Regions from separate parts of the Streptomyces sp. NPDC014623 genome, predicted to be linked through region 2. Evidence: riboswitches for the same ligand, from Rfam matches in the RefSeq annotation. Region 2 holds a riboswitch; each other region holds the start of a gene.
What was found. Region 2 has a riboswitch for cyclic di-AMP ahead of ACF1FZ_RS19460 (M23 family metallopeptidase). Riboswitches for the same ligand answer to the same signal wherever they lie in the genome.
Positions count from the first base shown of each region.

Region 1 (7,084 bases), on a different contig from region 2:
GAAGTACGCCGGCCTGTACAGGAAAGCCACTCCCGAGGCCGACCTCAACAACGACTTCACGAAGATGGTCGCCCAGTTCGACTCGGGCAGCATCGCCATGCTCAACCACAACCTGGGCTCCTACCAGGACCACGTGAGCTCGCTCGGCGTCGGGAAGTTCCGCGGTATCCCGCAGCCCGAACTGGCCGACGGCACCAGGGTGATGGTGTCCAACCCGGTCTCGGGCCTCGGTCTGCTCAAGTCCTCCGAGAACAAGGCGGCGGCCTGGAAGTTCATCGAGTTCGCCGCCTCCCACGCCTCGAATTCGAAGTTCAGCGAGTCCGCGGGCCTGATCCCGGCCAACAAGGAAGCCGCCGAGGACCCCTGGCTCGACGAGGCCGAGACCACCAAGCTCGGTGCCGAGGCGCTGTTCTCCGGCAACACCAAGATCGTTCAGCTTCCCTACTACCTGCCGGACTGGAACACCCTGTCCAAGGCCGACAGCGAATCGGGCTTCCAGAAGGTGCTGCTCGGCCGGACGAGTGCCAAGGACTTCCTGGACGCGTTCGCCGAGGACCTCGACCGCGCCCAGGCGGAGTGGAAGGAACAGCAGGGCTGACGGGGGCGCCGCCCGTGGCCCCACCGGGCCCCGGGCCCGGCCGCCCCCGCCGGGTCACGAGCGCGCACACGGGCCGGGGACGTGGGCCGTCAGTCCAGGCCCTCCTCCCGCAGGTCGTACATCATGAGGAACGTCCGGTAGGTCTCCGCGGACACCTCCTGGCAGACGTCCGGCCGGTCGGCCCACGTCGACGTGTTGTCGAGGGCCCGCCGGCAGGCCGACTCGGTCTCTGCCCGGGACGGGATGTTCGAGATGAACGCGGCGATCAGCAGGACCACTGCGAGGACGACCACACCGATACGGATGCGCATGGTCTCCCAACGACCGTGCGGCCGGACCGGTCACCCGGGGCCGGCCGGGGCGGCGCCCGGTGGTCCGGGACCGGTCAGGGCACGCGCGCCCGGTCATTCGGGTTCGTCGGTGACCGGCGGCAGGTCGGGCTCGATGAACAGGCCCGCGTACTGCGGTGTGGGCAGCGGGGCCGTGGTGCCCGTGTCGGTGCCGGAGCTCGCGGGCGCGTCGCCGGGGTGCCGCTGGGTCGTGCGGGCAGGCATGTCGGTCATCTCAGGTGTCCTGTAGGTAGGTGTGCGGTGTGCCCTGTGACCGAGCCGCTGCGGTAGATGCCGGACTGGTCCCGACCGGCAGGGCGACGAGGTGCCGCTGCCGGTGCCGCGCCGCTCCGGGGGCGGCCGGATCATCGTGCGGTGCATGCAGACTGTAACCCTCCCGGCACGGCTTCCCCCCGGAATTGCGTTCCTGGCGTGACGGTCAGTGCGACGTCGCGGGCTCGATGTTCTGGTTTGCGTGGAAGAGGTTGTGCGGGTCGTAGGTCCCCTTGACCTCCGAGAGCCGGTCGTAGTGGCCGCGGTAGGTGGCCCGGACCCGTTCCTGGGACTCGCCGGTGCCCAGGAAGTTCACGTAGCCCCCGCCCATGGAGTGAGGGTGCAGCGCCTCCCAGTAGCCCACGGCCCACTCCCGCAGTGCGGAGGCGTTGGCCGGGTCGGGGTCGATGCCGGCGATGACGCCGGACCAGACGGCGTCACGGTAGGCCCAGGCGGTGTCGTCGGGTCCGACGCGGGAGGCGGCTCCGTCAACCGGGTACAGGTGCATGGTCGACAGGCCGGTGGGGAGCTTCTCCGCGAAGGAGGCGTGCACGTCGACGGCCTCGTCCGTGATCCGGTCGAAGAAGTCTCCGCGCCAGTACCACTGAAGACCGGGCGGCATCAGTGTGTCGAACATGGACTGCAGGGCCGGATAGGGCATGGGCGCGGTGAAGTGGAAGGCGGGCGGACCCGGTTCGTTCACCACGGCGAGGGTCTCGCCGAGGGACTCCGGGTCCGCCGTCGAGGACCAGACGACGCCGCACATCTTCTGCCCGTGGATCTCCTCGGGGAAGGGCGGGCCGGGCGGGACGGTCAGCGAGGCGAAGAAGCCGTACAGGTCGTCCGGTGCCTGCGGCAGGAAGTCGCGGTACCAGCGCATGACGTCGTGGAAGAGTTCCCGGGGCCAGACGGTGACGGCGACGCCCACGGTGTCCACGGGGTGCAGCTCGAAGTCGAACGTCGTGACGATGCCGAAGTTCCCGCCGCCGCCGCGCAGCGCCCAGAACAGGTCGGCGTGCTCGCTCGGGTTCGCGGCGACGAAGGTGCCGTCGGCGAGGACCACGTCCGCGGAGATCAGGTTGTCCGCGGAAAGACCGTACGCGCGGGTGAGGTAGCCGTGACCGCCGCCGAGGGTGAGTCCGCCGACACCGGTCGTGGACATGATCCCCGTCGGGGTGGCGAGGCCGAACGCATGGGTGGCGTGGTCGAGATCACCCAGCGTCGCACCGCCGTCGGCCTGGGCGGTCTGGGTGGCGGGGTCGACCCGCACGCCACGCATGGGTGAGAGGTCGAGCGTGACCGCGTCGTCGGAGAGACCGAGGCCGGGGCCGCTGTGCCCGCCGCCCCGGACGGCCACGTCCAGCCCGTGCTCGCGGACGAAGCCGACGGCCGCCATGACGTCGGCCGTGTCGCGGCACTTGACCAGGGCCGAGGGCCTTTTGTCGATCATGCCGTTGTAGACCGCGCGGGCCTGTCCGTACTCCTGGTCCTCGGGACCGATGACGGGGCCGCGCAGAGCGGTCCTCATCGTCTCGAGCAGGGTGGCGTCCATGGTCGTCTCCTCGCGCACGTGCGCCCGGCCTCCCCTGCACCATCGGTTCGGGTGAGGCTGCTGGGCCGACGCCGGCACCCCCGGGATGTCGCGCAGACGGGACCGAACACCGAAAGGCTTGCACCTCCAGAGTCCCGCCGCGCCCGGAGTCCCGCAATCGCGCGGCACCGGGCTCCGGCCCGGACCGGTCGGACCGGATCGGCCCTGACCGGGTGTGACCACAGCCCCGTGCACATCACCCAGCCGTCAACTCCACTGCGTACAGCCCGCGTCGAGAAAACACACCGGTACCGGAGGAGTGCCCGGCGGCGAGGGGACGAGGGGGCGGCAGCCGTAAATGGTCGGAGCACCCTCCCGGATGGCGTAGAGTTGCAATCACAACGGCGCGGGGTGGAGCAGCTCGGTAGCTCGCTGGGCTCATAACCCAGAGGTCGCAGGTTCAAATCCTGTCCCCGCTACTGAAGACAGAGGCCCGGATCCTTCCAAGGATCCGGGCCTCTGTCATGCGCCGCGTCACCCGGCCACGGCCGGGTGACGCGGCGCAAGGACACGGGTGCGCGGGTGACCGGCCCGGGGGTGTACCTCGCCGGTCTCCGCCCCTGGAGGAACTACGATCGCTACGGAGACGGAATCGCCGTCTTCGCACGGGATGCACTGACGATCCACGCGCAGCACCGGTTCTCCGGCTGACCACCGGGGCGGGGCTCCGACGCGCTCCTCCCTTCGGCCGATGACGTGGCGTCGTTCGGCGCGGCTCCGGCCGGCCCGGGTGGGGCACGGTACCGTCCGCAGCCGTGGTGGACCGGGCAGGAGTACACAGGTGGGGAAGCGGGACGGACGGTCAGGGGGCGCCGCCGGGAACGTCCGTTCCCAGCGGTTCGTGCGCGTGCTGCCCGCTCTGATGATCTGTGCCGGGGTGGCCTTCGACCTCGGGACACCGGACGAGGTCACAGCCGTTCCTCTTTTCGCCGCCGCCCCGCTGATCGCCGCCCCGTTCTTCTCACTGGCCGGCACCGTCCGTGTCGGAGTGGCGGCGGTCATCGTCGTGTTCGCCATCCGGGTCTCGGACGGCATGCTCGCCGAGGTCGTGCCGGTCACCGATCTGCTCACCCTGATCACCGTCGCCGCGCTCTCCCTCGCCATCAACCGTGTCGTACGCCGCGGGAACGAGCAGCTGGCCTCGGCCAGGGTGATCGCGGAGACCGCGATGCGTGCCGTGCTCCCGACGCCCGAGGACCGGATCGGCGGGCTGCTGGTCGCGGCGCGGTACGAGGCGGCCCAGGCGGACGAGTTCGTGGGCGGTGACCTGTTCGCCGTCGCGGACACGCCGTTCGGGGTGCGTCTGGTCGTCGGGGACGTACGGGGCAAGGGACTGGACGCCGTGGCGGCGGTGGCCGTCGTGATCGGGGCGTTCCGGGAGGCCGCCGAGCAGGAGCTGTCGCTGGAGGGCGTGGTGCAGCGCCTGGAGCGGGCACTGGCCCGCGAGGGTTCGCGGCGGGGCGGGCTGGACTCCATGGAGGGGTTCGTCACCGCCGTACTCGCGGAGATCCCGGCCGGTTCGGACACGCTGCGGGTCGTCAACCGAGGTCATCCCGAGCCGCTCGTGCTGCACGCGGACGGGGCGCTGGAGGTACTGGCGCCGACCGTGCCCGCGCTGCCGCTCGGGATGGGGCTGGACGTGTGGCCGGACCGGTCGGACGAGTGGACGCTGCCGGCCGGGGCGATGTTCCTGGCCTTCACCGACGGGCTCTCCGAGGCGCGGGACGCGAAGGGTGCCTTCTACGACCCGGCGGCCCGGCTGCGGGGCCGGCTCTTCCCGGGGCCCGACGAACTGCTGTCCGCGCTCACCGATGACGTACGGCTGCACACCGGTGGCCGGTCGACGGACGACCTGGCGCTCCTCGCGGTCGGCCGCCCCGCGCGGGGGCAGCAGGAGCGGCGCACGACGGTGAAGATCGTGCGGCGGGACAGTGAATGACCGGTCGCGACCGTCGGTAGTCGAAAGAAGCCGCTCGCATAACATTTGACACAGCGTCAGAAACTGGTGGCCGGATGCGGGATGCTCAAGTCGCCCGTTTGCGCCCGTTTGAGACGTGAAAGTCCAGGCCGGGATCGTGGTCGATCTGCGGGAACAGCTTGGAATCGGGCCCCGGTGTCTATTAACGTTCGATAACGCAGCGCGGTTGTACCTGTCGTCGCAAGAGGCGACACCGTGCGCAGCGCCGAATTCCGCAAGGGAACCGGGGAACCACCTACATGGGGTGAATCGGACACCTGTGTCTCGCGAGAGACGAAGGGGTCCGTAGGAGACCTTCCTGCTCCGAACCCGTCAGCTAACCCGGTAGGCGAGAAGGAAGGAAAGGAGTGCGCCCACGTGGCGTCCAACCAGCCTGCCCCCGAGGCACCGTCATCCTTCAGGACCGGCAGTTTCGGTGATGAGGACAGGACATGGGAGGAATGGAACCCCACCGAGGAGTCCATCCGTCCCGTTCGCGGCAGGCACCGCGTAGCCAAGCAGCGCGGTCTCGCTCGTAGCTCCACCGTCCTCGGCGTCGGTGTCATCGCGGCCGTCGGTGCGGGTGGCATGGCCACCGCGCAGAGCAAGCCGCCGGTCTCCATTTCTCTTCCCGATTCCATCGCGGACAATCTCCCCGACGCCAAGTCCCTTCCCGGTGTCGGCGCGTTCATGTCCGGCGACTCCGGCCCGGACCACGAGACGGCGGCCGTCTCCTCCCCGCTCACCACCGCGGGCATCACCGCGGCCGAGGCCGAGCAGGGCACCACCGACGCCGGTGAGGCGCTGCGCGCCCGCATCCTCCAGCAGGCCGAGCAGCAGCAGGCGGGGGCCGAGGCCGAGGCCAGGGCCGCGGAGGAGAAGGCGGCGGTCGAGGCCGCCGCGGCCCAGGCGGCGAAGCAGCAGAGCAAGGCCGAGGCCGAGGCCGCGGCGAAGAAGAAGGCGGCGGAGGAAGCGGCGAAGAAGAAGGCGGAGGCCGAGCGGCTCGCCAAGCTCGCCGCCAGCTACGCCGTCCCGACCTCCTCCTACTACATCAGCTCGACCTACGGCCAGGCCGGATCGATGTGGTCCTCGGGCCACCACACCGGGCTGGACTTCGCGGCCCCGACCGGTACGCCGGTCAAGGCCGTGCACAGCGGCACGGTGAAGTCGGCCGGTTACTCCGGCGCCTACGGCTACCGCACGGTCCTGGAGCTCGACGACGGCACCGAGGTCTGGTACTGCCACCAGTCCTCGATGGACGTGACCGCCGGTCAGAGGGTCACCACCGGCCAGACCATCGGCCGCGTGGGCGCGACCGGCAATGTGACCGGTGCGCACCTGCACCTGGAGATCCACACCGCGAACGGCACGGGCATCGACCCGATGAGCTGGCTGCGCGGTAAGGGCCTGACGATCTGACCGGTCCTGTCCGGTGTGCGTAACCGGTGCGTGTATCCGGTGTGCACAGGGCAGCCCACCATGCGCCGGGCGGTCCGAGTGAGTCCGGGACCCACGTGCCCGGCCTGTTCCGGGACGAGAGGCCCTTGCGCCGGGGTCTCCCGGCACACCGGACACCCCAGCGCACCAGACACTTCGGTGGCCCTGACGCCCGTCCTCCCGGCGTCAGGGCCACCGGTCTGTCCGGGAGCTGCGGATTTCCTGAGCCGTGGACCGATCGGCGGGGTGGCGGGCGGTCTGCGGCCCGGCGCCCGGCGAGTGGCGGAGCTGAGCGGTGCCCGCCTGGTGTTCTAACCGGGCGGAGTGCGGTGCCCGCCGTCCTCCCTGTACGGGTTGTAGCCCCCGTAATGCCGGTGCGGTGCGGGGAGCTGCTGCGGGGGCGGGCCGCCTTGGGGGAAACGCCGGGGGAACGGGGGCGGTACCGGCGGCCGGTGGGCGCGCAGCCGGCCCGTCGCGTGGGCCGCGTACGTCAGGGCCGGCGCCGCGATGTTCCGGCGGTGCCAGAGGTGGTGCAGCAACTCCTGCTCGCGCAGGGCGAAGTCCGGGCCCGCGCCGTCATGGCGCGCTCTGCGGCGCAGCACGGCCAGAGAGGTCGCGAAGGACTCGTACTCCGCGACGGTGCGCGCAGCGGCCCTGCCGTGGGCGCGGTCCTGGTGGCTGTTCCAGTGCCTGGCCATGTCGCGGGCCAGGCCCCGTGCCCGCATCGAGGCCAGCGCGAGCGGCTCGGCGGGGGCCAGCCAGCCCGCCGCCGCGTACACCGGCAGCTCGGTGGAGAGCATGCGCAGCTCCCTCTGGCGCGACCAGATCGCCAGCCAGGTCACCAGGCCGAAGGACGGCATCATGAACACGCCGTACACCAGGTAGAAGCCGTACGGCCC
Region 1 is NZ_JBIBZU010000009.1:267,180-274,263, forward strand. It holds gene ACF1FZ_RS17440 (ABC transporter substrate-binding protein) at 1-598, shown strand, start outside; gene ACF1FZ_RS17445 (hypothetical protein) at 688-909, opposite strand; gene ACF1FZ_RS17450 (hypothetical protein) at 1,003-1,161, opposite strand; gene ACF1FZ_RS17455 (FAD-binding oxidoreductase) at 1,367-2,752, opposite strand; tRNA gene ACF1FZ_RS17460 (tRNA-Met) at 3,137-3,210, shown strand; gene ACF1FZ_RS17465 (PP2C family protein-serine/threonine phosphatase) at 3,573-4,730, shown strand; cyclic di-AMP (ydaO/yuaA leader) riboswitch at 4,963-5,115, shown strand; gene ACF1FZ_RS17470 (M23 family metallopeptidase) at 5,127-6,167, shown strand; gene ACF1FZ_RS17475 (PrsW family intramembrane metalloprotease) at 6,497-7,084, opposite strand, start outside.
Region 1: it holds a riboswitch for cyclic di-AMP, as region 2 does, so the genes downstream of both, ACF1FZ_RS17470 (M23 family metallopeptidase) here and ACF1FZ_RS19460 (M23 family metallopeptidase) in region 2, are expected to answer to the same signal.

Region 2 (7,084 bases):
GACCACCTGACCCCCGTCGCCGCGGTCTGCCTCTGGTACGACGTCGGCTCCCGCCACGAGGTCAAGGGACGCACGGGCCTGGCTCACCTCTTCGAGCACCTGATGTTCCAGGGCTCGGGCCAGGTCAAGGGGAACGGGCACTTCGAGCTGGTGCAAGGGGCCGGTGGTTCCCTGAACGGCACGACCAGCTTCGAACGCACCAACTACTTCGAGACGATGCCCACGCACCAGCTGGAGCTGGCCCTGTGGCTCGAGGCCGACCGGATGGGCTCGCTGCTCGCCGCGCTCGACGAGGAGTCCATGGAGAACCAGCGGGACGTCGTGAAGAACGAGCGCCGCCAGCGCTACGACAACGTCCCGTACGGCACGGCCTTCGAGAAGCTCACCGCCCTCGCCTACCCGGAGGGCCACCCGTACCACCACACGCCGATCGGCTCGATGGCCGACCTGGACGCGGCGACGCTGGAGGACGCGCAGGCGTTCTTCCGGACGTACTACGCGCCGAACAACGCGGTGCTCTCCGTGGTCGGGGACATCGACCCGGAGCAGACGCTCGCCTGGATCGAGAAGTACTTCGGTTCCATCCCCTCGCACGACGGCAAGCAGCCCCCGCGTGACGGCACGCTGCCCGGCATCATCGGCGAACAGCTGCGCGAAGTGGTCCAGGAGGAGGTCCCCGCGCGTGCGCTGATGGCCGCCTACCGCCTGCCGCACGACGGCACGCGCGAGTGCGACGCCGCGGACCTCGCGCTGACCGTGCTCGGCGGCGGCGAATCGTCCCGTCTGCACAACCGACTGGTCCGCCGTGACCGTACGGCCGTGGCCGCCGGGTTCGGGCTGCTCAGGCTGGCCGGTGCACCCTCACTGGGCTGGCTGGACGTCAAGACGTCCGGCGGCGTGGAGGTGCCGCAGGTCGAGGCAGCCGTCGACGAGGAGCTGGCGCGCTTCGCCGAGGAGGGCCCCACGCCCGAGGAGATGGAGCGCGCACAGGCGCAGTTGGAGCGCGAGTGGCTGGACCGTCTCGGCACGGTCGCCGGCCGCGCGGACGAACTGTGCCGGTACGCCGTCCTGTTCGGTGACCCGCAGCTCGCCCTGACCGCGGTGGGCCGGGTGCTCGAGGTGACGGCCGACGAGGTCAAGGCCGCCGCCCGGGCGCACCTGCGCCCCGACAACCGTGCGGTCCTGGTCTACGAGCCGGTCGAGCCGGCCGACGAGACGGACGGCACCGACGCGCACGAGGGGGCCGACAAGTGACTGACGCCGCCGTGACTGGAGTAGCGATGGAGTACCACCCGCAGCCGACCGCAGGCGAGGCCAGGCCCTGGGCCTTCCCCGCACCCGAGCGCGGCGCCCTGCCCAACGGGCTGACCGTGCTGCGCTGCCACCGGCCCGGCCAGCAGGTCGTCGCCGTGGAGATCTTCCTCGACGCCCCGCTGGACGCCGAGCCCGAGGGCCTGGACGGCGTGGCCACGATCATGGCGCGCGCACTGTCCGAAGGCACGGACAAGCACTCCGCCGAGGAATTCGCCGCCGAGCTGGAACGGTGCGGCGCCACGCTGGACGCCCACGCGGACCACCCCGGTCTCCGCGTGTCCCTGGAGGTCCCGGTCTCCCGGCTGGCCAAGGCCCTCGGCCTGGTCGCCGAGGCCCTGCGGGCCCCGGCCTTTGCCGAGAGCGAGGTCGAGCGGCTGGTGGGCAACCGCCTCGACGAGATCCCGCACGAGCAGGCCAACCCGGCCCGGCGGGCCGCCAAGCAGCTCTCCAAGGAGCTCTTCCCGGCCACGGCACGGATGTCGCGCCCACGCCAGGGCACCGAGGAGACGGTCCGGCGGATCGACGCCGCCGCCGTACGCGCCTTCTACGACGCGCACGTCCGCCCGTCCACCGCGACGGCGGTCGTCGTCGGGGACCTGACCGGGGTGGACCTGGACGCGCTGCTCTCCGACACCCTCGGGGACTGGTCGGGAGATGCCGGCCAGGCACGGCCCGCGCCTGCGATCACCGCGGACGACACCGGCCGTGTGGTCATCGTGGACCGTCCCGGAGCGGTGCAGACGCAGCTGCTGATCGGCCGGATCGGCGCCGACCGGCACGACAGCGTGTGGCCCGCCCAGGTTCTCGGTACGTACTGCCTGGGAGGCACCCTCACCTCCCGGCTGGACCGCGTGCTGCGCGAGGAGAAGGGCTACACCTACGGTGTCCGGGCCTTCGGGCAGGTGCTGCGCTCCACCGCGCCCGGTTCCTCGTCCGGGTCGACCGGCGCCGCGATGCTCGCCATCAGCGGCTCCGTCGACACGGAGTCCACCGGTCCCGCGCTCGACGACCTCTGGAAGGTCCTGCGCACCCTGGCGGCCGAGGGGCTCACCGACGCCGAGCGTGAGACCGCAGTGCAGAACCTCGTGGGCGTCGCCCCGCTGAAGTACGAGACGGCGGCCTCCGTCGCCGGCACCCTGGCCGATCAGGTGGAGCAGCACCTCCCTGACGACTACCAGGCCAAGCTGTACGCCCGGCTGGCCGAGACGGGCACGGTCGAGGCGACCGCCGCCGTGGTCAACGCGTTCCCGGTCGACCGGCTGGTCACCGTCCTGGTCGGGGACGCCGCGCAGATCGCCGAGCCCGTGAGGGCGCTCGGGATCGGCGAGGTGTCGGTCGTCAGCGGCTGACGGAAGCGTCCGGAAGAACGGGACAGGACGGGACAGGACAGGACGGGCCCCGGCGCACACATGAGCGCCGAGGCCCGTCGTTTTGTCCGGTCCGCGGAGAAAGGTCGTATTTCCTCTGTGGGATGTGCGACAAAAGACCTTTTCCGTTTGGAGAGGGAAAGTTGACCGTTCTAGCGTCGGCTCGGCTGTCCGCCGGACGACTGCCGCACCCGCGGCGCCGGACAGCCATCGCCGAGTCCCCGTCAGGCGCGAGCCTGGGGAGCCGGGGACCCATGAAGTCCCTGGGGTGAATCGGACTCCTGCACCTCACCGGAGGCTCAGGGGCCCGTAGGAGACCTTCCTGCTCCGAACCCGTCAGCTAACCCGGTAGGCGAGAAGGAAGGAAAGGACCAGCCCCTCCATGGCGTTCATCCGTGCCACCGGGAAGCACCGTGCCCCGAGCCGCCTGGCGCGCAAGGGTGTCAAGGCCGCCGGCATCGCGGCCCTGGCCACCACCGGCGTCATCGGCGCCACGGCCACCCCGGCCCTCGCGGCGGACTCCGAGGCCGTCGGCACCGGTCTCGCGCAGACCGTCGCACTCGACACCACCCTCGCCGCGCAGATCGACGCCCAGGCCGAGGCGCAGCGGCACCAGGCCGAGCTCGCCGCGAAGGCCGAGGCCGAAGCGGAAGCCAGGGCGAGGGCGAAGGCCGAGGCCGAGCGCAAGGCCGAGGCCCGCGCCGAGGAGGTCCGCGAGGAGAAGGCCCGCGCCGCCCGCGCGGCCGAGCGGGCCCGGCTGAACTCCTTCCATCTCCCGGTGGCGGGTTCGCACGTGACCACCGGTTACCGGTCCGGTGGCGCGCTCTGGTCCTCCGGCAGCCACTCCGGCGTGGACTTCCAGGCGGCGTCCGGCACCTCCGTCGTCGCGGTCGGCGCCGGCACGGTCGTCGAAGCGGGCTGGGGCGGTGCGTACGGCAACAACATCGTCCTCCGGATGAAGGACGGCACGTACACCCAGTACGGCCACCTCTCCTCGATCGGTGTCTCCGTCGGCCAGAGCGTCGGCCCGGGCGAGCAGATCGGCCTGTCCGGCTCGACCGGTAACTCCACCGGGCCGCACCTGCACTTCGAGGCCCGGACCACCCCCGAGTACGGCTCGGACATGGACCCCGTCTCCTATCTGCGCGCCCACGGCGTCCAGGTCTGACCCGCGCCGCACGACGACGCTCCGGCGAAGGCCCCGGCATCAGCCGGGGTCTTCGCCGTGTCTGAGCAAGACGTGCGCCGAAGCCCCCCGCGGAAGTGCTCCCCGGCCAAAAGATATCCATGGTTCACGCCCCGCCATCGGAAATTCCCGCCGATTGCAATAGAGTCGCGGAACAGGCGTCGATCGGCCGCGTTCCGCGGGGATTAAGGCGGAGGTTCGGACATGCGCATTCCCGCGCATTCGGTATGCACGGCAATCCGTGACGACATCGTCTGCGGGGTCTTCGAACGCGGCAGCCGCCTCACCGAAGAGGTGCTCGCGCGTCGCTACGGCGTCTCCCGCGTCCCCGTGCGAGAAGCGCTGCGCACCCTGGAGTCCGAGGGGTTCGTCATCACCCGCCGGCACGCCGGTGCCTGTGTCGCCGAACCCACGGAACAGGAGGCCGCCGACCTCCTGGAGGTCCGGATGCTCCTGGAGCCCCTCGGGGCCGCCCGTGCGGCCCAGCGTCGCACGGACGCGCACCTCAAGGTGCTGCGTGGCCTGGTGAGGCTGGGGCAGGAGCGGGTGCGCCGCGGCGAGGGCGAGGATCTGCGCTCCCTGGGCGGCTGGTTCCACGAGACGCTGGCACAGGCCTCGGGCAGCCCCGCTCTGATCGCGCTCCTCACCCAGCTCCGGCACAAGATCTCCTGGATGTACGCCGTCGAGCAGCCGGTCCGCCCCGCGGAGTCCTGGGCCGAGCACGGAGCTCTCGTCGACGCCGTCGCGCGCCGTGATCCGGAGCGGGCCAGGGCGCTCGCCACCCAGCACGCCGAGCGGACCGCCGCGGCCCATCGGCTGCGGCGCACGGGCCGGCCGGGGCACACGGCGGGCCCGGCGCGGGTGAGGACTTCGCAACACCCCGTAAACATCGCGGGAGTGCGCTATTAACAAGGGGGCCGTATACAGGGACGGTGTTTATCGGGGGAGTTCTTCCTGCTGCTCCGATTCGTTTTCCGGAGCCCTGCCGGGCCGGGAAACAGGAAAACGGAAAAGCCGCGGCGCCCGGTGGGGGCGCCGCGGCTTTTCCGCAGAAACGATTCCGGCTCGAAATGGCCGGGATCAGACGGTCTCCGGGAGCTCTTCGAGCCCTTCGGCGACCAGCTTCGCCAGACGGTCCAGGGCGGCCTCGGCGTTGTCCACCTCGGACGCGAGCACGATCTCCTCGCCTCCCTGGGCGCCCAGGCCGAGCACCGCGAGCATGGAGGCGGCGTTCACCGGGTCGCCGTCCGCCTTGGCGATCGTCACGGGGACGCCGGAAGCCGTGGCGGCACGGACGAAGATGGAAGCGGGGCGGGCGTGCAGGCCCTCGGCCCAACCGACGTTGACGCGGCGCTCAGCCATGGTTCTGCCCTTCACGTGTCAATGAGTTGTCTAGACCAGTCTCTCATGCAGTGCGTACTGCTGTGCCCGGCACCGCACCGTCCGCCACGCACCGCCCGCGGGCTCCCCCAGGGTGCCCCTGCCGCGAACCCGCCGCGACCGGTGTGCCGAGCCGTAGGCTTTGCCCATGGAGCCCACTGCGGAGCAGAGTCCGCATCACGCGTATCCCGGCCACTGGGAGGCGGACGTGGTGCTCCGCGACGGTGGCACCGCACGCATCAGGCCCATCACCACGGGCGACGCCGAGCGGCTGGTCAGCTTCTACGAGCAGGTGTCCGACGAATCGAAGTACTACCGTTTCTTCGCCCCCTACCCACGTCTGTCCGCCCGCGACGTGCACCGCTTCACCCATCACGACTACGTCGACCGGGTGGGACTCGCCGTCACGATCGGCGGGGAGTTCATCGCGACCGTCCGCTTCGACCGGATCGACGAGCGGGGCCGGCCCGCCTCCGCCCCCGCGGACGAGGCGGAGGTCGCCTTCCTCGTCCAGGACGCGCACCAGGGCCGTGGCGTGGCGTCGGCCCTTCTCGAGCACATCGCGGCGGTGGCCAGGGAGCGGGGCATCCGCCGCTTCGCCGCCGAGGTGCTGCCCGCCAACAACAAGATGATCAAGGTATTCCGGGACGCCGGGTTTACCCAGCAGCGCAGCTTCGAGGACGGTTCGGTCCACCTCACTCTCGACCTGGAACCCACGGCCGAGTCCCTCGCCGTCCAGCGTGCCCGTGAGCAGCGTGCCGAAGCGCGCTCCGTGCAGCGCCTGCTGGCCCCCGGGTCCGTCGCGGTCGTCGGCGTCGGCCGCGCGCCGGGCGGCGTGGGCCGGACGGTGCTGCGCAATCTCCTCGGCTCGGGCTTCACCGGACGCACGTACGCGGTGAACACGTCTTTCGCAGCCGGCCTGGACACCGTGGACGGGGTGCCCGCGCACCGTTCCGTGGGCGGAATCGGCGAGCAGGTCGATCTCGCGGTCGTCGCCGTCCCCGCCGACCGGGTGCCCGAAGTCGTCACCGACTGCGGCGAGCACGGGGTCCAGGGTCTCGTGGTCCTGTCCGCCGGCTATGCCGAACGCGGGGCCGAGGGCCGGGAACGGCAGCGGGAACTGGTGCGGCAGGCGCGCTCGTACGGCATGCGGATCATCGGACCGAACGCCTTCGGCATCATCAACACCTCCGGCACGGTCCGCCTCAACGCCTCCCTCGCGCCGGAGTCGCCCCGGACCGGGCGCATCGGGCTCTTCGCCCAGTCCGGCGCCATCGGCATCGCCCTCCTGTCCGGTCTGCACCGCAGGGGCGCCGGGCTGTCGGCCTTCATCTCCGCGGGCAACCGCGCCGACGTCTCCGGCAACGACTCCCTGCAGTACTGGTTCGAGGACCAGGGCACCGACGTCGCCCTGCTGTACCTCGAATCACTCGGCAACCCGCGCAAGTTCACCCGGCTCGCCCGCCGTACGGCCGCCGTGAAGCCCGTGGTCGTGGTGAAGGGCGCCCGGCACAGCGGAACCAATCCGCCGGGCCACGCCGTGCCGGTCAGCCGTATCCCCGACGCGACGGTCTCCGCTCTGATGCGGCAGGCGGGCGTGATCCGGGTCGACACGGTGACGGAGATGGTCGACGTCGGCCTGCTCCTCGCCGGCCAGCCACTGCCGGACGGCCCCCGGGTCGCGATCCTGGGCAACTCGGAGTCGCTCGGCCTCCTCACCTATGACGCCTGCCTGGCGGAAGGGCTGCGTCCGCGCCCACCCCGCGACCTCACCACGGCGGCGAGCCCGCAGGACTTCCGGGACGCGCTGACCGAGGCGCTCGCCGACCGGACGTGC
Region 2 is NZ_JBIBZU010000011.1:154,935-162,018, reverse strand. It holds gene ACF1FZ_RS19470 (M16 family metallopeptidase) at 1-1,254, shown strand, start outside; gene ACF1FZ_RS19465 (M16 family metallopeptidase) at 1,281-2,663, shown strand; cyclic di-AMP (ydaO/yuaA leader) riboswitch at 2,883-3,051, shown strand; gene ACF1FZ_RS19460 (M23 family metallopeptidase) at 3,064-3,849, shown strand; gene ACF1FZ_RS19455 (GntR family transcriptional regulator) at 4,072-4,776, shown strand; gene ACF1FZ_RS19450 (HPr family phosphocarrier protein) at 4,948-5,229, opposite strand; gene ACF1FZ_RS19445 (GNAT family N-acetyltransferase) at 5,396-7,084, shown strand, end outside.

Region 3 (7,084 bases), on a different contig from region 2:
TTCGCACCGCGCGTGCAGGAGCTGACGGACCGCCTCATCGACACCTTCGTCGAGGAGGGGAAGGCGGACCTCATCCACGACTTCGCCTTCCCCCTTCCCATCTACGCGATCTGTGACCTGCTCGGTGTGCCGCGCGAGGACCAGGACGACTTCCGTGACTGGGCGGGCATGATGATCCGGCACGGTGGGGGGCCGCGCGGCGGGGTGGCCAGATCGGTCAAGAAGATGCGTGGCTATCTCGCCGAGCTCATCCACCGGAAGAGGGAGAGTCCCGGTGACGACCTGATCTCCGGGCTGATCCGGGCGAGCGACCACGGCGAACACCTCAGCGAGAACGAGGCTGCGGCCATGGCCTTCATCCTCCTGTTCGCCGGTTTCGAGACGACCGTGAACCTCATCGGCAACGGCACCTACGCCCTGCTGCGCAATCCCTCCCAGCGTGAACGTCTGGAGCGCTCGCTGGCGGCGGGGGAGACGGAACTGCTCGCCACGGGCATCGAGGAACTGCTGCGCTACGACGGACCGGTGGAGCTCGCCACATGGCGCTACGCCACCGAGCCCGTGACGCTGGGAGGTCAGGAGATCGCGGCGGGGGACCCCGTTCTCGTGGTGCTGGCCGCCGCCGACCGGGACCCGGAGCGGTTCCAGGACGCGGACACCCTGGATCTCGCGCGGAGTGACAATCAGCACCTGGGATACGGGCACGGCATCCACTACTGCCTGGGGGCGCCGCTGGCCCGGCTGGAGGGGCAGGTGGCACTGGCGACGCTGCTGAGGCGCCTCCCCGACCTGCGGCTCGCTGCGGAACCCGCCGATTTGCGATGGCGTGGCGGGCTCATCATGCGTGGACTGCGCACGCTTCCCGTGGACTTCGCTCCCGGGCATCCGGCCGGAAAGAATGACAGCCTGTCAACTCCGTGACTTTCACGTGATCTCCGCTGCATCGACTTGTGACACACGTTCGAGTAGGGCTAGGTTCACCGTTCGACTCACCCGTCACAAGTCAGTCACACGGAAGGCAAACCCATGGGCTCCGCGACCGGCAGACACCGTCGCCCTCGTCAGGCACCCGCCATCGTCGTCGCCGCAGGCGTCACGGGATCGGCCATCGCCATCCCGCTGCTCGGTGCGGGGGGTGCGCAAGCCGCGGAGGCGTCGACCTGGGACCGGGTCGCCGAATGCGAGAGCGGCGGCATGTGGAGCGCCGACCTCGGCAACGGCTACTACGGCGGCCTGCAGTTCTCGCAGGACGACTGGGCGGCCTACGGCGGCACGGCGTACGCCGCCCGCGCCGACCTCGCGAGCCGTTCGCAGCAGATAGCGGTCGCGGAGAAGGTGCTGGACGCCGAGGGCCCGCAGGCCTGGGCCAGTTGCGCCGTGATCTCCGGGCTTGCCCCGGACGGGACGCTGCCGGGCGTCGACCCGGGCGGGGAGCCGTCCGCCGAGCCCTCGGAGGCCGCGACCCCGTCCGGGACCCCCTCGGCCGAAGCCCCGGAGCCGGCGGACGGCCTCGAGGCCCCGGCCGGTTCCGGCGCGAAGGACGACGCGCGCGGGAACGTGTCCGACGGCACCACGGAGAAGGGTGACGAGACAGGCGCTTCGCCGTCCGCCACTCCGTCCCCCGGAACCTCCGGAACCCCCGAGACGTCCGGTGCGTCCGGTGCGGAGAAGGGGGACGGGGCGAAGGGCGGAAAGCACCGCGGCACGCCGGCCCCCGAGGCGAGCGCCGGACCGGAACTGGAGGACGGACGTGAATCCGGCCGTCACGCCTCGCGCGGTGACTCCGGGGCGCGTCAGGGTGCGGAGGAGGCGTACACCGTCCGCGAGGGTGACAGTCTCTGGGCGATCGCCGACGCGCAGGAGCTCCCCGGCGGCTGGACCGCGCTCTACGAGACCAACAAGGACGAGCTGGGCTCCGACCCGGACCTGATCCTTCCCGGCCAGAACCTGGAGCTCGGCATCGGTGCGGTCGTGCAGGACACCCTGGCGGAGACCACCGCCAACTGATCGAAAGCGGGAAAACGCCCCGAAAGCACGGGTAGTTCAGAGGCCTATGTCCACTTATGCGTAAGTGAGACATGGGTCTCTTTGCTTCAGTCGGCGCATCCCGCGTGCCCGGTCCGTCCATATCTGCTCCGACCTGCGAGAACGACCCGGCGCGCTTGATCGTTACGCGCTGATTGGCCGTTATGTCCGCCTTTGAATGTAGGGGTTGGGTGTGATTACGGTCGGAGCCGCTCGCACCGCGGGCACCTTCGACCGTCACGCCGAATCCTGCCGTCGGCCGAAGGGAACCGACGCGTAAAGCGCCGTAGGCAGGAGCGGGGGACCCAGGTAAGTGCCGGACCCGGCCGTCGGAAGACGGGCGAAGGTACGGCTTGGGGTGAAGTCTTCCGTGCATGCGGGAGGCCGGGCAGCTCACAGTCCGAACCCGACAGCTCACCTCGTAGGCGTCGGTGAGGAGAACCATGCTGCTTTCCAGCAAGGGCAAGCACCGCCGCCCGTCCAAGGCCGTCCGTATCGCGACCCTGGCCGGTGTCACCGGTGCTGCCGTCGCCGTGCCGCTCATGGGTGCGACCGGCGCCTCCGCCGCCTCCGTGGACACCTGGGACGCCGTCGCCCAGTGCGAGTCCGGCGGCAACTGGTCCATCAACACCGGCAACGGTTACTACGGCGGTCTGCAGTTCTCGCAGTCCAGCTGGGCGGCGGCCGGCGGCACGCAGTACGCCGCCCGCGCCGACCTGGCCAGCAAGGGTCAGCAGATAGCCGCCGCGGAGAAGCTCCTCGACCTGCAGGGCCCGGGTGCCTGGGCCTGTGCGGGCGCCGGCGGCCTGACGGACGACGGTGTGGACCCGGGTGTCGACACCGGCTCGGAGAAGAACGGCGACACGGCCCCGCAGGCCGCGCCGGAGCGCAAGGCCGAGCAGCCCACCACGCGCAGCGAGAAGCGCACGGCTCCCGAGGAGACCGTCACCACCCCGACCGGCGGCAAGGTCGAGAAGGGCGACGGCGAGTACGAGGTGAAGGCCGGCGACACCCTCAGCAAGATCGCTGACGCGAAGAAGGTCAAGGGCGGCTGGGAGAAGCTGTTCGAGCTGAACGACGACATCGTCGACCGGGCCGACCTGATCTTCCCGGGTCAGCAGCTCCACCTGAAGTAGCCGGAGACGGACCGGGGCCCTCCTCCGCCCCGGAGGCCCGGCCCGGCGCGCCGGCCCCCCGCGCGCCGGGCCGTGGCGTGTCCGGTACTCCCCGGCGGAGTGCCGGACGCGGGCTCGCCGGGGAGGGCGAGCGTTCGGTTCTTGTAGTTACTTGCCAGTAGAATTCTGGAGCTTTGCCCGTAATGCAGGTTCTTGGGTGCTTTTTCGTCCCAGGGGGCGGGCGGACGGCCGACGGAGCGGGCCGAGCCGGTTAGGCTCGTGGCGCAAGGCCACAGTGACCCTGCACAACCAGTGTCAGATCCCAGAAGGAGATGCCTCGTGCCGTCCATCGACGTCGTCGTAGCCAGGGAAATCCTCGACTCCCGGGGTAACCCCACGGTCGAGGTCGAGGTTGGCCTCGACGACGGCAGCACGGGACGTGCTGCCGTTCCGTCCGGCGCCTCCACCGGTGCGTTCGAGGCCATCGAGCTTCGCGACGGTGACCCCAACCGCTACCACGGCAAGGGCGTCGAGAAGGCCGTTCTCGCCGTGATCGAGCAGATCGGCCCGGAGCTCGTCGGCTACGACGCCACCGAGCAGCGCCTCATCGACCAGGCGATGTTCGACCTGGACGCGACCGAGAACAAGGGCTCCCTCGGCGCCAACGCCATCCTCGGCGTCTCGCTGGCCGTGGCGCACGCGGCGTCCGAGGCCTCCGACCTCCCCCTGTTCCGCTACCTCGGCGGCCCGAACGCGCACCTGCTGCCCGTTCCGATGATGAACATCCTGAACGGCGGCTCGCACGCCGACTCCAACGTGGACATCCAGGAGTTCATGATCGCGCCGATCGGCGCCGAGTCCTTCTCCGAGGCCCTTCGCTGGGGCGCGGAGATCTACCACACCCTGAAGAAGGTCCTGAAGACCAAGGGCCTGTCCACCGGTCTCGGTGACGAGGGCGGCTTCGCCCCCAACCTCGAGTCCAACCGCGCCGCCCTCGACCTCATCATCGAGGCCGTCAAGGAGGCCGGTTACGTCCCGGGCCGCGACATCGCGCTCGCCCTCGACGTCGCCGCGTCCGAGTTCTACAAGGACGGCGTCTACGAGTTCGAGGGCAAGTCCCGCTCGGCAGCCGAGATGACCGAGTACTACGAGGAGCTCGTCTCCGCGTACCCGCTGGTCTCCATCGAGGACCCGCTGTACGAGGACGACTGGGCGGGCTGGAAGGTCATCACCGACAAGCTCGGCTCCAGGGTGCAGATCGTCGGTGACGACCTGTTCGTCACCAACCCCGAGCGCCTCGCCCGCGGCATCGAGGAGGGCTCGGCCAACGCCCTGCTCGTCAAGGTCAACCAGATCGGTTCGCTGACCGAGACCCTGGACGCCGTCGAGCTGGCCCAGCGCAACGGCTTCAAGTGCATGATGTCCCACCGTTCCGGTGAGACCGAGGACGTCACGATCGCCGACCTCGCCGTCGCCGTGAACTGCGGTCAGATCAAGACCGGCGCCCCGGCCCGCTCGGACCGCGTCGCCAAGTACAACCAGCTGCTGCGCATCGAGGAGATCCTCGACGACGCAGCGGTCTACGCCGGACGTTCGGCGTTCCCGCGGTTCCGCTTCGAGGGCTGACAGCCCGGGTCCGGAGCACCAGCCTCCGTCCGTCCCCGCATCCGGTCCCGTACCGTGTGCGGGGACGGACGTGCGTAACGGGGAGGCGTGAGACATGGCCGGGAAGAACCGCGACCGGTTCTCCACCGCGACCAGGCTGCGACTGCTGGGGGAGCAGACGGCGGCCCGCGTCTACCGGTCCCAGAACCGGCGCCAGGCCCGCCGTTCCCGGCTCACCGGCCGGGCCGCGTTCCTCGCGCTGATCGTCTGCTCCCTGGTCGTGGCCCTCGCGTATCCCATGCGGCAGTACATCTCCCAGCGCGACCAGATCGCCGAGCAGGAGAGGCTCTCGCAGAAGGCGCGCGCACGGACCGAGGAGCTGCGCGACGAGAAGGCGCGGCTCGAGGACGACGCGTACATCCGTCGCCTCGCACGCCAGCACCTCCACTACGTGCTGCCGGGCGAGACCGCCTATACGGTGATCGACCCGGAGGCGGCCGAGGTGCGCCGGGGCGAGCCGGGGGCGACGGAGCGGCCCTGGTACTCGAACCTCTGGGACGGGGTCGACAGCGCGGACCGCGAATGACCCCGGCCGTGCACCGGGATCCGTGGCGCTCCGGACCTCTCCGGTACTCTCCCCGCACCGATTCACCCAGTCCGACCGATGACATTCAAGGCAGGCATGGACACGCCCCCTCCGCAGACCGAATCCACCACACCCACCGATGCGGACATCGCCGCGTTCGAGCTGCAGCTCGGCCGGCCGCCGCGCGGTCTGCGTGCCATCGCGCACCGCTGCCCGTGCGGCAACCCGGACGTGGTCGAGACACAGCCCCGTCTGGAGGACGGCACGCCGTTCCCGACGACGTATTACCTGACCTGCCCGCGCGCCGCGTCCGCGATCGGCACGCTGGAGGCCAACGGGGTCATGAAGGAGATGACCGAACGGCTCACGACGGACCCGGAGCTGGCGGCCGCCTACCGGGCCGCGCACGAGGACTACCTCGCGCGGCGTGACGCCATCGAGGTCCTGGAGGGCTTCCCGAGCGCGGGCGGCATGCCCGACCGGGTGAAGTGCCTGCACGTCCTGGTCGGTCACTCGCTGGCGGCCGGCCCCGGAGTGAACCCGCTGGGTGACGAGGCGATCGCGATGCTGCCGCAGTGGTGGGCGAAGGGCCCGTGCGTCACGCCGTGCGGCTCCGACGCCGGCCCCGACGCGTCCTGACCCCGCGCGGTACCCGTACAACCACAGGAGCCCCATGACCCGCGTTGCCGCCATCGACTGCGGTACCAACTCGATCCGTCTGCTCGTCGCGGACGTGGACCCCGCCACCGGGGAATTCGAGGAGATCGACCGCCGGATGCGGATCGTCCGGCTCGGCCAGGGGGTCGACCGGACCGGCCGGCTGGCCCCCGAGGCGCTCGAGCGCACCTTCGAGGCCTGCCGGGAGTACGCGGGCGCGGTCAAGGAACTCGGCGCCGAACGGCTCCGGTTCGTCGCCACGTCGGCCTCCCGCGACGCGGAGAACAGCGGCACGTTCGTCCGGGGCGTCCTGGACATCCTGGGCGTCGAGCCCGAGGTCGTCACCGGTGACCAGGAGGCACAGCTCTCCTTCGACGGGGCCACCAGGGAACTGGCGGGCGGCGACCACCTGGAGAAGCCGTATCTCGTCGTGGACATCGGCGGGGGCTCCACCGAGTTCGTCGTCGGCGACGACCACGTCCGCGCCGCCCGGTCCGTGGACATCGGCTGCGTACGCATGACCGAGCGTCATCTGGTCCTGGACGGGGCCGTCGTGGATCCGGTCACGCCCGAACGGGCCGCCGCGATCCGGTCGGACGTCGAGGCCGCCCTGGACCTGGCCGAGGAGACCGTGCCGATCTCTTCGGCGGCGACGCTCGTCGGCCTGGCCGGGACGGTCACCACCGTCGCCGCGATGGCGTTGGGGCTTGAGGAGTACGACTCCGAGGCGATCCACCACTCCCGGGTCTCCGTGGAGCAGGTCCGGGAGATCACCGCCCGGCTGCTCGCGTCGACGCACGAGGAGCGCGCGGCGATCCCCGTGATACACCCGGGCCGGGTCGACGTGATCACTTCGGGGGCGCTCGTCCTGCTCGCCGTGATGGAGCGGACCGGGGCCCGTGAGGTCGTGGTCAGCGAACACGACATCCTCGACGGGATCGCCTGGTCGGCCGCCTGATCACAGCGTCGGCGCGGACGCGGTGAGATGCCGCTCAGACGCTTTCCCGCCTGCACTTCTGAGCCCGCGAAGGCCTCTCCGGACCCGTCCGGGGAGGCCTTTCGCGCAGCGCCGCCGGAAAGTTCGTGAACTTCTTCA
Region 3 is NZ_JBIBZU010000006.1:240,205-247,288, forward strand. It holds gene ACF1FZ_RS13255 (cytochrome P450) at 1-921, shown strand, start outside; gene ACF1FZ_RS13260 (transglycosylase family protein) at 1,027-2,007, shown strand; cyclic di-AMP (ydaO/yuaA leader) riboswitch at 2,298-2,468, shown strand; gene ACF1FZ_RS13265 (transglycosylase family protein) at 2,469-3,161, shown strand; gene eno (phosphopyruvate hydratase) at 3,480-4,766, shown strand; gene ACF1FZ_RS13275 (septum formation initiator family protein) at 4,861-5,331, shown strand; gene ACF1FZ_RS13280 (DUF501 domain-containing protein) at 5,428-5,970, shown strand; gene ACF1FZ_RS13285 (exopolyphosphatase) at 6,005-6,946, shown strand.
Region 3: it holds a riboswitch for cyclic di-AMP, as region 2 does, so the genes downstream of both, ACF1FZ_RS13265 (transglycosylase family protein) here and ACF1FZ_RS19460 (M23 family metallopeptidase) in region 2, are expected to answer to the same signal.

Region 4 (7,084 bases), on a different contig from region 2:
GAAACCCGCGCACGGTTCCTCCGCCTCCGGCGTGATGGCCCTGGAGACGGCGGGGCCGGGCAGGATCCAGGCGTCCACCTCCGTGGAGCGGGACGAGGAGGGCCGGCTGTTCAACTCGCTGCGGGTGCGCCGCTGCACGACGGAGCACGAGGTGGCGGCGCTCGTCGATGCCCTGGCCCCGGACGGACTGCACGTCGAGCGCTGGCTGCCCAAGGCGTCCCAGCGGGGCCGCGTCGCCGACCTCCGGGTCGTGGTGGTCGCGGGACGGGCGACCCATGCTGTCGTGAGGACGAGCCGGTCCCCCATGACCAACCTGCACCTGGGGGGTGCGCGGGGGGATCTGGACGAGGTGCGGGCCGCCGTCGAAGCCGCGGGCGGCAGTTGGAGCGCCGCACTCGCCGTGTGCGAGCGGGCTGCGGCCTGCTTTCCGGACACGTTGTGCGTGGGCGTCGATCTGCTGCCCGCGACGGGGTGGCGGCGTTTCGCCGTGGGCGAGGTGAACGCCTTCGGGGACCTCCTGCCGCGGCTGACCGGTCTGCCGGGCAGCGGCGCGGAGGCGCTGGACACCTACGGTGCGCAGGTCGCCGCCGTACTGGCGGCCGTGTCACACGACGACCGGTCCGACGGCGTCCGCCGTGGGACCGGCCCGACGAACAACGAGCGAGCAAGGAACGACCGTGTCAGAGAAGTCTCCTGATCCCACGTCCTGTGACGGGCAGCCCCCCGGTCCCGACATGAACGCGATCGTGGGCAGCCACGACCTTCTCCTCGTCACCCTGGACACCCTGCGGTTCGACGTGGCCGAGGAGCTGGCAGCGGCCGGGCGCATCCCGAACCTCCTCCGGCACCTGCCCGGCGGTGTCTGGGAGAAGAGGCACGCCCCGGGCAGCTTCACCTACGCCTCCCACCAGGCGATCTTCGCCGGATTCCTGCCGACGCCCGCCGCTCCCGGCCCTCACCCGAGGCTGTTCGCCGCGCGTTTCGCGGGCAGCGAGTCGACCGCGGACGGCACCTTCGTCCACGAAACCCCCGACTTCCTCTCCGGTCTCACCGCCGTGGGCTATCGCACGGTGTGTGTCGGTGGAGTGGGTTTCTTCAACCGCCGCCCACCACTCGGCTCGGTGCTGCCGGACATGTTCCAGGAGAGCCACTGGGAGCCGGAGTTCGGTGTCACTTCTCCGACGTCCTTCGAGGCCCAGGTCTCGCGGGCCGAACGCGTCGTCGCGGAACTCCCGCACGAACAGCGGTTGTTCCTCTTCGTGAATGTGTCGGCGCTGCACCAGCCCAACTGGTTCCACCTGCGTGGTGCCACCGCCGGCTCCGGTGACTCCAGGGCCACCCACGCCGCAGCGCTGGAGTACGTGGACCGGCACATCGGGCGTCTCTTCGCGGCGGCGAGCAGTCGTCGCAGGTGTTTCGCCATCGTCTGCTCCGATCACGGCACGGCGTACGGCGAAGACGGCCACACCGGTCACCGGATCGGTCACGAATCCGTCTGGACCGTGCCCTATGCCCATTTCTTCCTCGAACCAGGGGCGACCCGATGACCACCACGGCCCGCATCCGTCCGTACCGCAGCTACGTCTACGCCTACCCGCACAAGACGGCCTACCGCCCTCTCGCCGACTCCCCCGCCGGACGTCCGTCGCTGAGCGAGCTCTGGGCGGCGGAGCGCAAGGACGCGCTCTCGCTCTACCTCCACATACCGTTCTGCGAAGTCCGCTGCGGGTTCTGCAATCTGTTCACCCGGATCGGCGCGCCCGAGGAGCTGACGACGCGTTACCTCGACGCGCTGGACCGGCAGGCCGCCGCCGTCCGGGATGCCCTGGGTGACGAGGAGCCTGTTCGTTTCGCCGCCGCCGCGTTCGGTGGCGGTACCCCCACGTTCCTCACCGCCGACGAGCTGGAGCGCCTCTGCGACATCGCGGAGAAGCGGATGGGCGCCGGCCTCAAGGGGATGCCCCTGTCGGTCGAGACCTCGCCGTCGACGGCCACGGCGGACCGGCTGGCCGTGCTGGCCGGCCGGGGCACCACCCGGATCAGCATCGGCGTGCAGAGCTTCGTGGACGCCGAGGCACGGGCCGCCGTCCGCCCGCAGCACCGTTTCGAGGTGGAGGCGGCCCTCGGCCGGATCCGCGACGCCGGCGTCCCGGTCCTCAACATCGATCTGATCTACGGCATCGAGGGGCAGACCGGGGCGACCTGGCGCGCCTCGCTGGATGCCGCCCTGGCCTGGCGCCCGGAGGAGCTCTACCTCTACCCGCTGTACGTGCGGCCGCTGACCGGTCTCGGAAGGCTGGGTTCCGGAGCAGAGGCATCGGACACCGCATGGGACGAACAGCGGCTGCGGCTGTACCGCACGGGCCGCGACCACCTGCTGGCCCATGGCTACGAGCAGGTGTCGATGCGGATGTTCCGCCGCACCGGGGCCCCGCACGCGGGCCCCGACGACCACGCCTGCCAGACGGACGGCATGATCGGGCTCGGCTGCGGCGCCCGCTCGTACACCTCCTCCCTGCACTACTCCTTCGACTACGCCGTGGAGATGCGGGAGATCCGGGGCATCATCGACGACTTCACCGCCACCGAGGACTTCTCCCGTGCGGAGGTCGGCCGGTACGTCGACGACGGCGAGGCGCGCCGGCGCCACCTTCTCCAGTCGCTCCTCCAGGCCGAGGGCATGCGCGCTGCCGGGTACCGCGAGCGTTTCGCCACCGACGTGTACGAGGACTTCCCGGCCGAGCTGGAGCTCTTCACGGCGCGCGGCTGGCTGGATGATTCGGCGGCCCCCGACCTGCTGCGTCTCTCCCCCGAGGGCCTGGCCCATTCGGACGCCCTGGGCCCGGAGCTGTTCTCCCCGGCGGTGCGGGCCGCCATGGCCGCCTACGAGGCGAAGTGAGCCCTCCGATGAGCATGGACCTGACGATTCTTTACCGGGGCCCGCTCGCCTCGTGCGACTACGACTGTCCCTACTGTCCGTTCGCCAAGCGGCGGGACAGCAGGGAGCAGCTGCGGACGGACCGCGCGGCCCTGGAGAGGTTCACTGCGTGGGCGGCCGAGCAGACCGGCGACCGGTTGTCGGTGCTGTTCACCCCGTGGGGCGAGGGTCTGGTCCGGTCCTGGTACCGGAGGGCGCTCGTCGAGCTGTCGCGATTGCCGCACATCGGCCGGGTCGCCGTACAGACCAACCTCAGCGGCCGTACCGGCTGGCTGGCCGAGGCGGAACGCGACAAGGTCGCCCTGTGGTGCACCTACCACCCCGGTCAGACGCCGTACGAACGGTTCCTGGGCCGGTGCCGGGAGCTGACGGCCCTCGGGGTGCGGTACAGCGTCGGGATCGTCGGTCTCGACGAGCATCTGGGGGAGGCCCGCCGGCTGCGTGCCGCGCTGCCGCCCGAGGTGTATCTCTGGGTCAACGCCGCCGAGGGGCACGCCTATTCGGACGAACAGGCGGGCCGGTGGACGGCCCTGGACCCGCTGTTCCCGTACAGCAGGCATCCGCACCGCTCGGCCGGGCTGCCCTGCCGGACCGGCCGGTCGGTCATATCGGTGGACGGTGACGGGACGGTGCGCCGCTGTCACTTCGTCCGTGCGGAACTGGGCAATCTCTACGACGGCAGCTACCGCGGCTCGCTCGGCCCGCGCGGCTGTCCGCTCGATGTGTGCGACTGCCACATCGGCTACGTGCACCTGGAGACACTGCCGCTGTACGACGTCTTCGCGGGCGGCGTGCTGGAGCGGATACCCGCCCGCCCGCTACGGGTACCCGCCCCGGGCGGGCTCGTGCCCCCCGGCCCCACCCGGCGTCCGCTCCCCGTCGTCAGCCGCTGACGGAGCGACAGCGGCCAGGGGGCGGCATCCGGAGACGAAGGGTCAGAGCGGCAGCAGATCGGGACGCTTGGCCGCGATGTGGTCCCCGGAGGACTCCCCGCGCAGCCGGCGGCCGATCCACGGAACGAGATATTCACGCGCCCACTGGATGTCGTCGCGCCGCAGGTCCAGTGCCCCGCGCTGGGCCTGCGGGGGCCACACCTGGTCGGGGTCGGCCGGTACCTCGATGCCGAGGACCTGGGCGGCACGCAGCGCGACGCGGGTGTGCCCCTCCGCCGAGAGGTGCAGCCGGTCGTTGTCCCAGGCGCGCCTGTCCTGCACGGACCGCAGGGACCACAGGTCCAGCACCGGGCAGCCGTAGCGGTCGGCGATGGACCGGACGTGCGCGGTGTACATGGCGATCTTGCCCCGCAGGTGCTTGAGCACGGGGATGCCGCGGGTGTCGAAGCCGGTGGTGACCATGACCGTGCCGACCGTCCGTGTCAGATCGGCGACCGCGCGCTCGAACCGGATCGCGACGTCGTCGGGGTCGGAGCCGGGACGGAGGATGTCGTTGCCGCCCGCGCAGAAGCTCACCAGATCAGGTGCCAGCTCCTTGGCGCGAGGGACCTGTTCCTCGACTATCTGGTCGAGGAGACGTCCGCGTACGGCGAGATTGGCGTAACGGAAGTTCCCGTGCGTGTCGTCCGCCGGACCTACCACCGCATCGGAGCCGGGGAGCTGGTCCGCGAGGAGAACCGCGAGCCGGTCCGCCCAGCCGACGAGCGTCCCGCCGGGACCGGGGTCTCCGACTCCCTCGGTGAAGCTGTCGCCAATCGCTGCGTACGACCCGATGATGCCTCGTCGTCTGTTTCTCGAATCGTCTGCCACAAGGGTTTATCTTGCACCTTCGATTGTGACCTACGCGACCGTAATAAGGGGTTGACGGGTGGTGAGAAAGACCACCCGGTCAGTTTTTGGTAAAGCCGGAACAAGGAGAGGGGCGGTGCGCCGCCGCGCACCGCCCCTCTCGCCCGCCTTCGGGTGGTGTGCCTCAGACGGAGACTCCGTGCGAACGCAGGTAGGCGATCGGGTCGACGTCCGAGCCGTAGCCCGGGCCGGTCCGGACCTCGAAGTGGAGGTGCGGACCGGTGGAGTTGCCGGTGGAGCCGGAGAGGCCGATCTGCTGGCCACCCGTGACGGCCTGGCCGGCCGACACCCCGAGCGAGGACAGGTGCGCGTACTGGGAGTACATGCCGTCGCTGTGCTGGATGACGACCTCGTTGCCGTACGAGCCGCTCCAGCCCGCGGAGACCACCGTGCCCGGGCCGATGGACCTGACGCTGGTGCCGGAGGCCGCCTGGAAGTCGGCACCGGTGTGGTAACCGCTGGACCAGCTGGCGCCGGAGGCGCGGTACTGGGTGGTGACACCGGCGCCCTCGACCGGAGCGGCGTAACCGGAGCTGCCGCTCTCCGACGCACCGGCGTCGGTGGTCGCCGCGGCCGCCTTCTCGGCCGGAGCTGCCGGGGCGGCGGCCTTCTCGGCCGGGGCCGCCTTCCCCGCCGTCGAGGGGACGGCCTCGGAGGCCTTCTCCGCGGAGCCGGACACCTTGGCGCCGAGGGTCAGCTTCATGCCCGGGAGGATCAGGCCCGGGTCCTCGCCGACGACCTCACGGTTGTCCTGGTACAGCTTCTGCCAGCCGCCCTTGACCTTCTTGTCGGCAGCGATCTTCGAGAGGTAGTCGCCGGAGACCACGGAGTAGGTCTTCGGGGCACCCTTCGCCGCGGCCGCGGAGCTGAGGGTGCTGTGCGCGGCGGCGGACTTGGCAGCCGGAGCGGCCTGCTCGGCGGCGTGGGCGCCGGTGGCGCCGATCAGCGGGAGGGCGAGAACGGCGCCGCCGGTCCCTGCGGCGAGGACGCCTCGGGAGATCGGGCCGGTCTTCGTACGACGGTGCTTGCCTTTTGCGGGCATGGGGGGTTTCCTCTCCGGCGCCTGCGAGGTGAGCTGTCGGGTTCGGACTGGAGATGCCCGGCCGCGCGGTGCGTGCGGCTTGACCCCTAGCCGTACCGGATCCCTCCGGCCGGCGGCCTACCTGGTTCCCCCGCTCCTGCCACACGTGAGTCGGTGCGGATTCCGGGCGGCGGCAGGATTAGGCGTTCCGTCCGGATTGACCGTGACCGTAAGCGAGCCGGGACGCCACGGACAAGCCGCGGATCACGGACCGGAATCCGCTCTTCATTTCCGGTACGGAATTCCCGTCACACTCCGTGGATTACGGATCTTGGCTTTCCGCTCGGCGTCCGGAATAGTCGTCGGCACCTTCACCACGCACCGTCACAGATATGATCCCGCTCACCTGCCTCGACCCATCTACTGAATAAGTAGGGCATGTTCACAAAAAAGCACCAATACGGACATGCGGCGACCGTCATCTCCGGTGAGGCCCGCACCGGGCGGCCAAGACGGTTGCCCGATGCAGCCATGTCGTATCGTCGCGGGCGTGCCCCGTCGGCGAGCGGCGCCGACGCCTGACACTCCAGGAGCCCTTGTGACGCAGTTGCCAGAGGTCCCGCCGGCCCGCCCCGAGCCGACGGACGTCGACCTGACCGGCGTCCGCAACTTCCGTGACGTCGGCGGACTTCCGACCGTGGACGGCCGCACCGTGCGGTACGGGCGCCTCTACCGCAGCGGTCACCTCGCCCACGCCACCGAGGCCGACGCCGCCTTCCTCGCCGGACTCGGGCTGCACACGATCTTCGACTTCCGCAATGCCGCCGACCACAAGCTCGACGGCCTCGACATCGAGCTTCCCGGTGTCCGGAACGTCAGCATCCCCCTCTCCGATCCCGCCGACGGCGCGGAGTTCTGGCGGCTGGTGCGTGACGGGAACATCCAGCAACTGCGCTCGATCCTGGCCGACGGCAGGGGGACGGAGCGGATGGTCGCCTCGTACCGCTCGATCATCAAGGACCGCACCGCCGAACACAGCCGCGTGCTGCACGCGCTGGCCGAGGACAGCGTGCCGGCGCTGATGCACTGTGCGGCGGGCAAGGACCGGGCCGGCCTGTCGATCGCGGTCTCACTGCTCGCGGTCGGCGTCGAGAAGGAGGCCATCGAGGCCGACTACCTCAAGTCGAACGACGCGCACCGCCGCTACAAGGTGAAGCGCAGCGACACCTCGCCCGCAGGGATGTCCGACGAGGTGATGGAGCTGCTCAATCCGCTCTTCGGCGCCCACGCCGAATACCTCGACGCGGCGTTCGCCACCATCGA
Region 4 is NZ_JBIBZU010000012.1:109,062-116,145, reverse strand. It holds gene ACF1FZ_RS20430 (STM4014 family protein) at 1-697, shown strand, start outside; gene ACF1FZ_RS20425 (STM4013/SEN3800 family hydrolase) at 735-1,547, shown strand; gene ACF1FZ_RS20420 (STM4012 family radical SAM protein) at 1,544-2,899, shown strand; gene ACF1FZ_RS20415 (STM4011 family radical SAM protein) at 2,914-3,831, shown strand; gene ACF1FZ_RS20410 (SGNH/GDSL hydrolase family protein) at 3,874-4,701, opposite strand; gene ACF1FZ_RS20405 (peptidoglycan DD-metalloendopeptidase family protein) at 4,865-5,782, opposite strand; cyclic di-AMP (ydaO/yuaA leader) riboswitch at 5,788-5,948, opposite strand; gene ACF1FZ_RS20400 (tyrosine-protein phosphatase) at 6,360-7,084, shown strand, end outside.
Region 4: it holds a riboswitch for cyclic di-AMP, as region 2 does, so the genes downstream of both, ACF1FZ_RS20405 (peptidoglycan DD-metalloendopeptidase family protein) here and ACF1FZ_RS19460 (M23 family metallopeptidase) in region 2, are expected to answer to the same signal.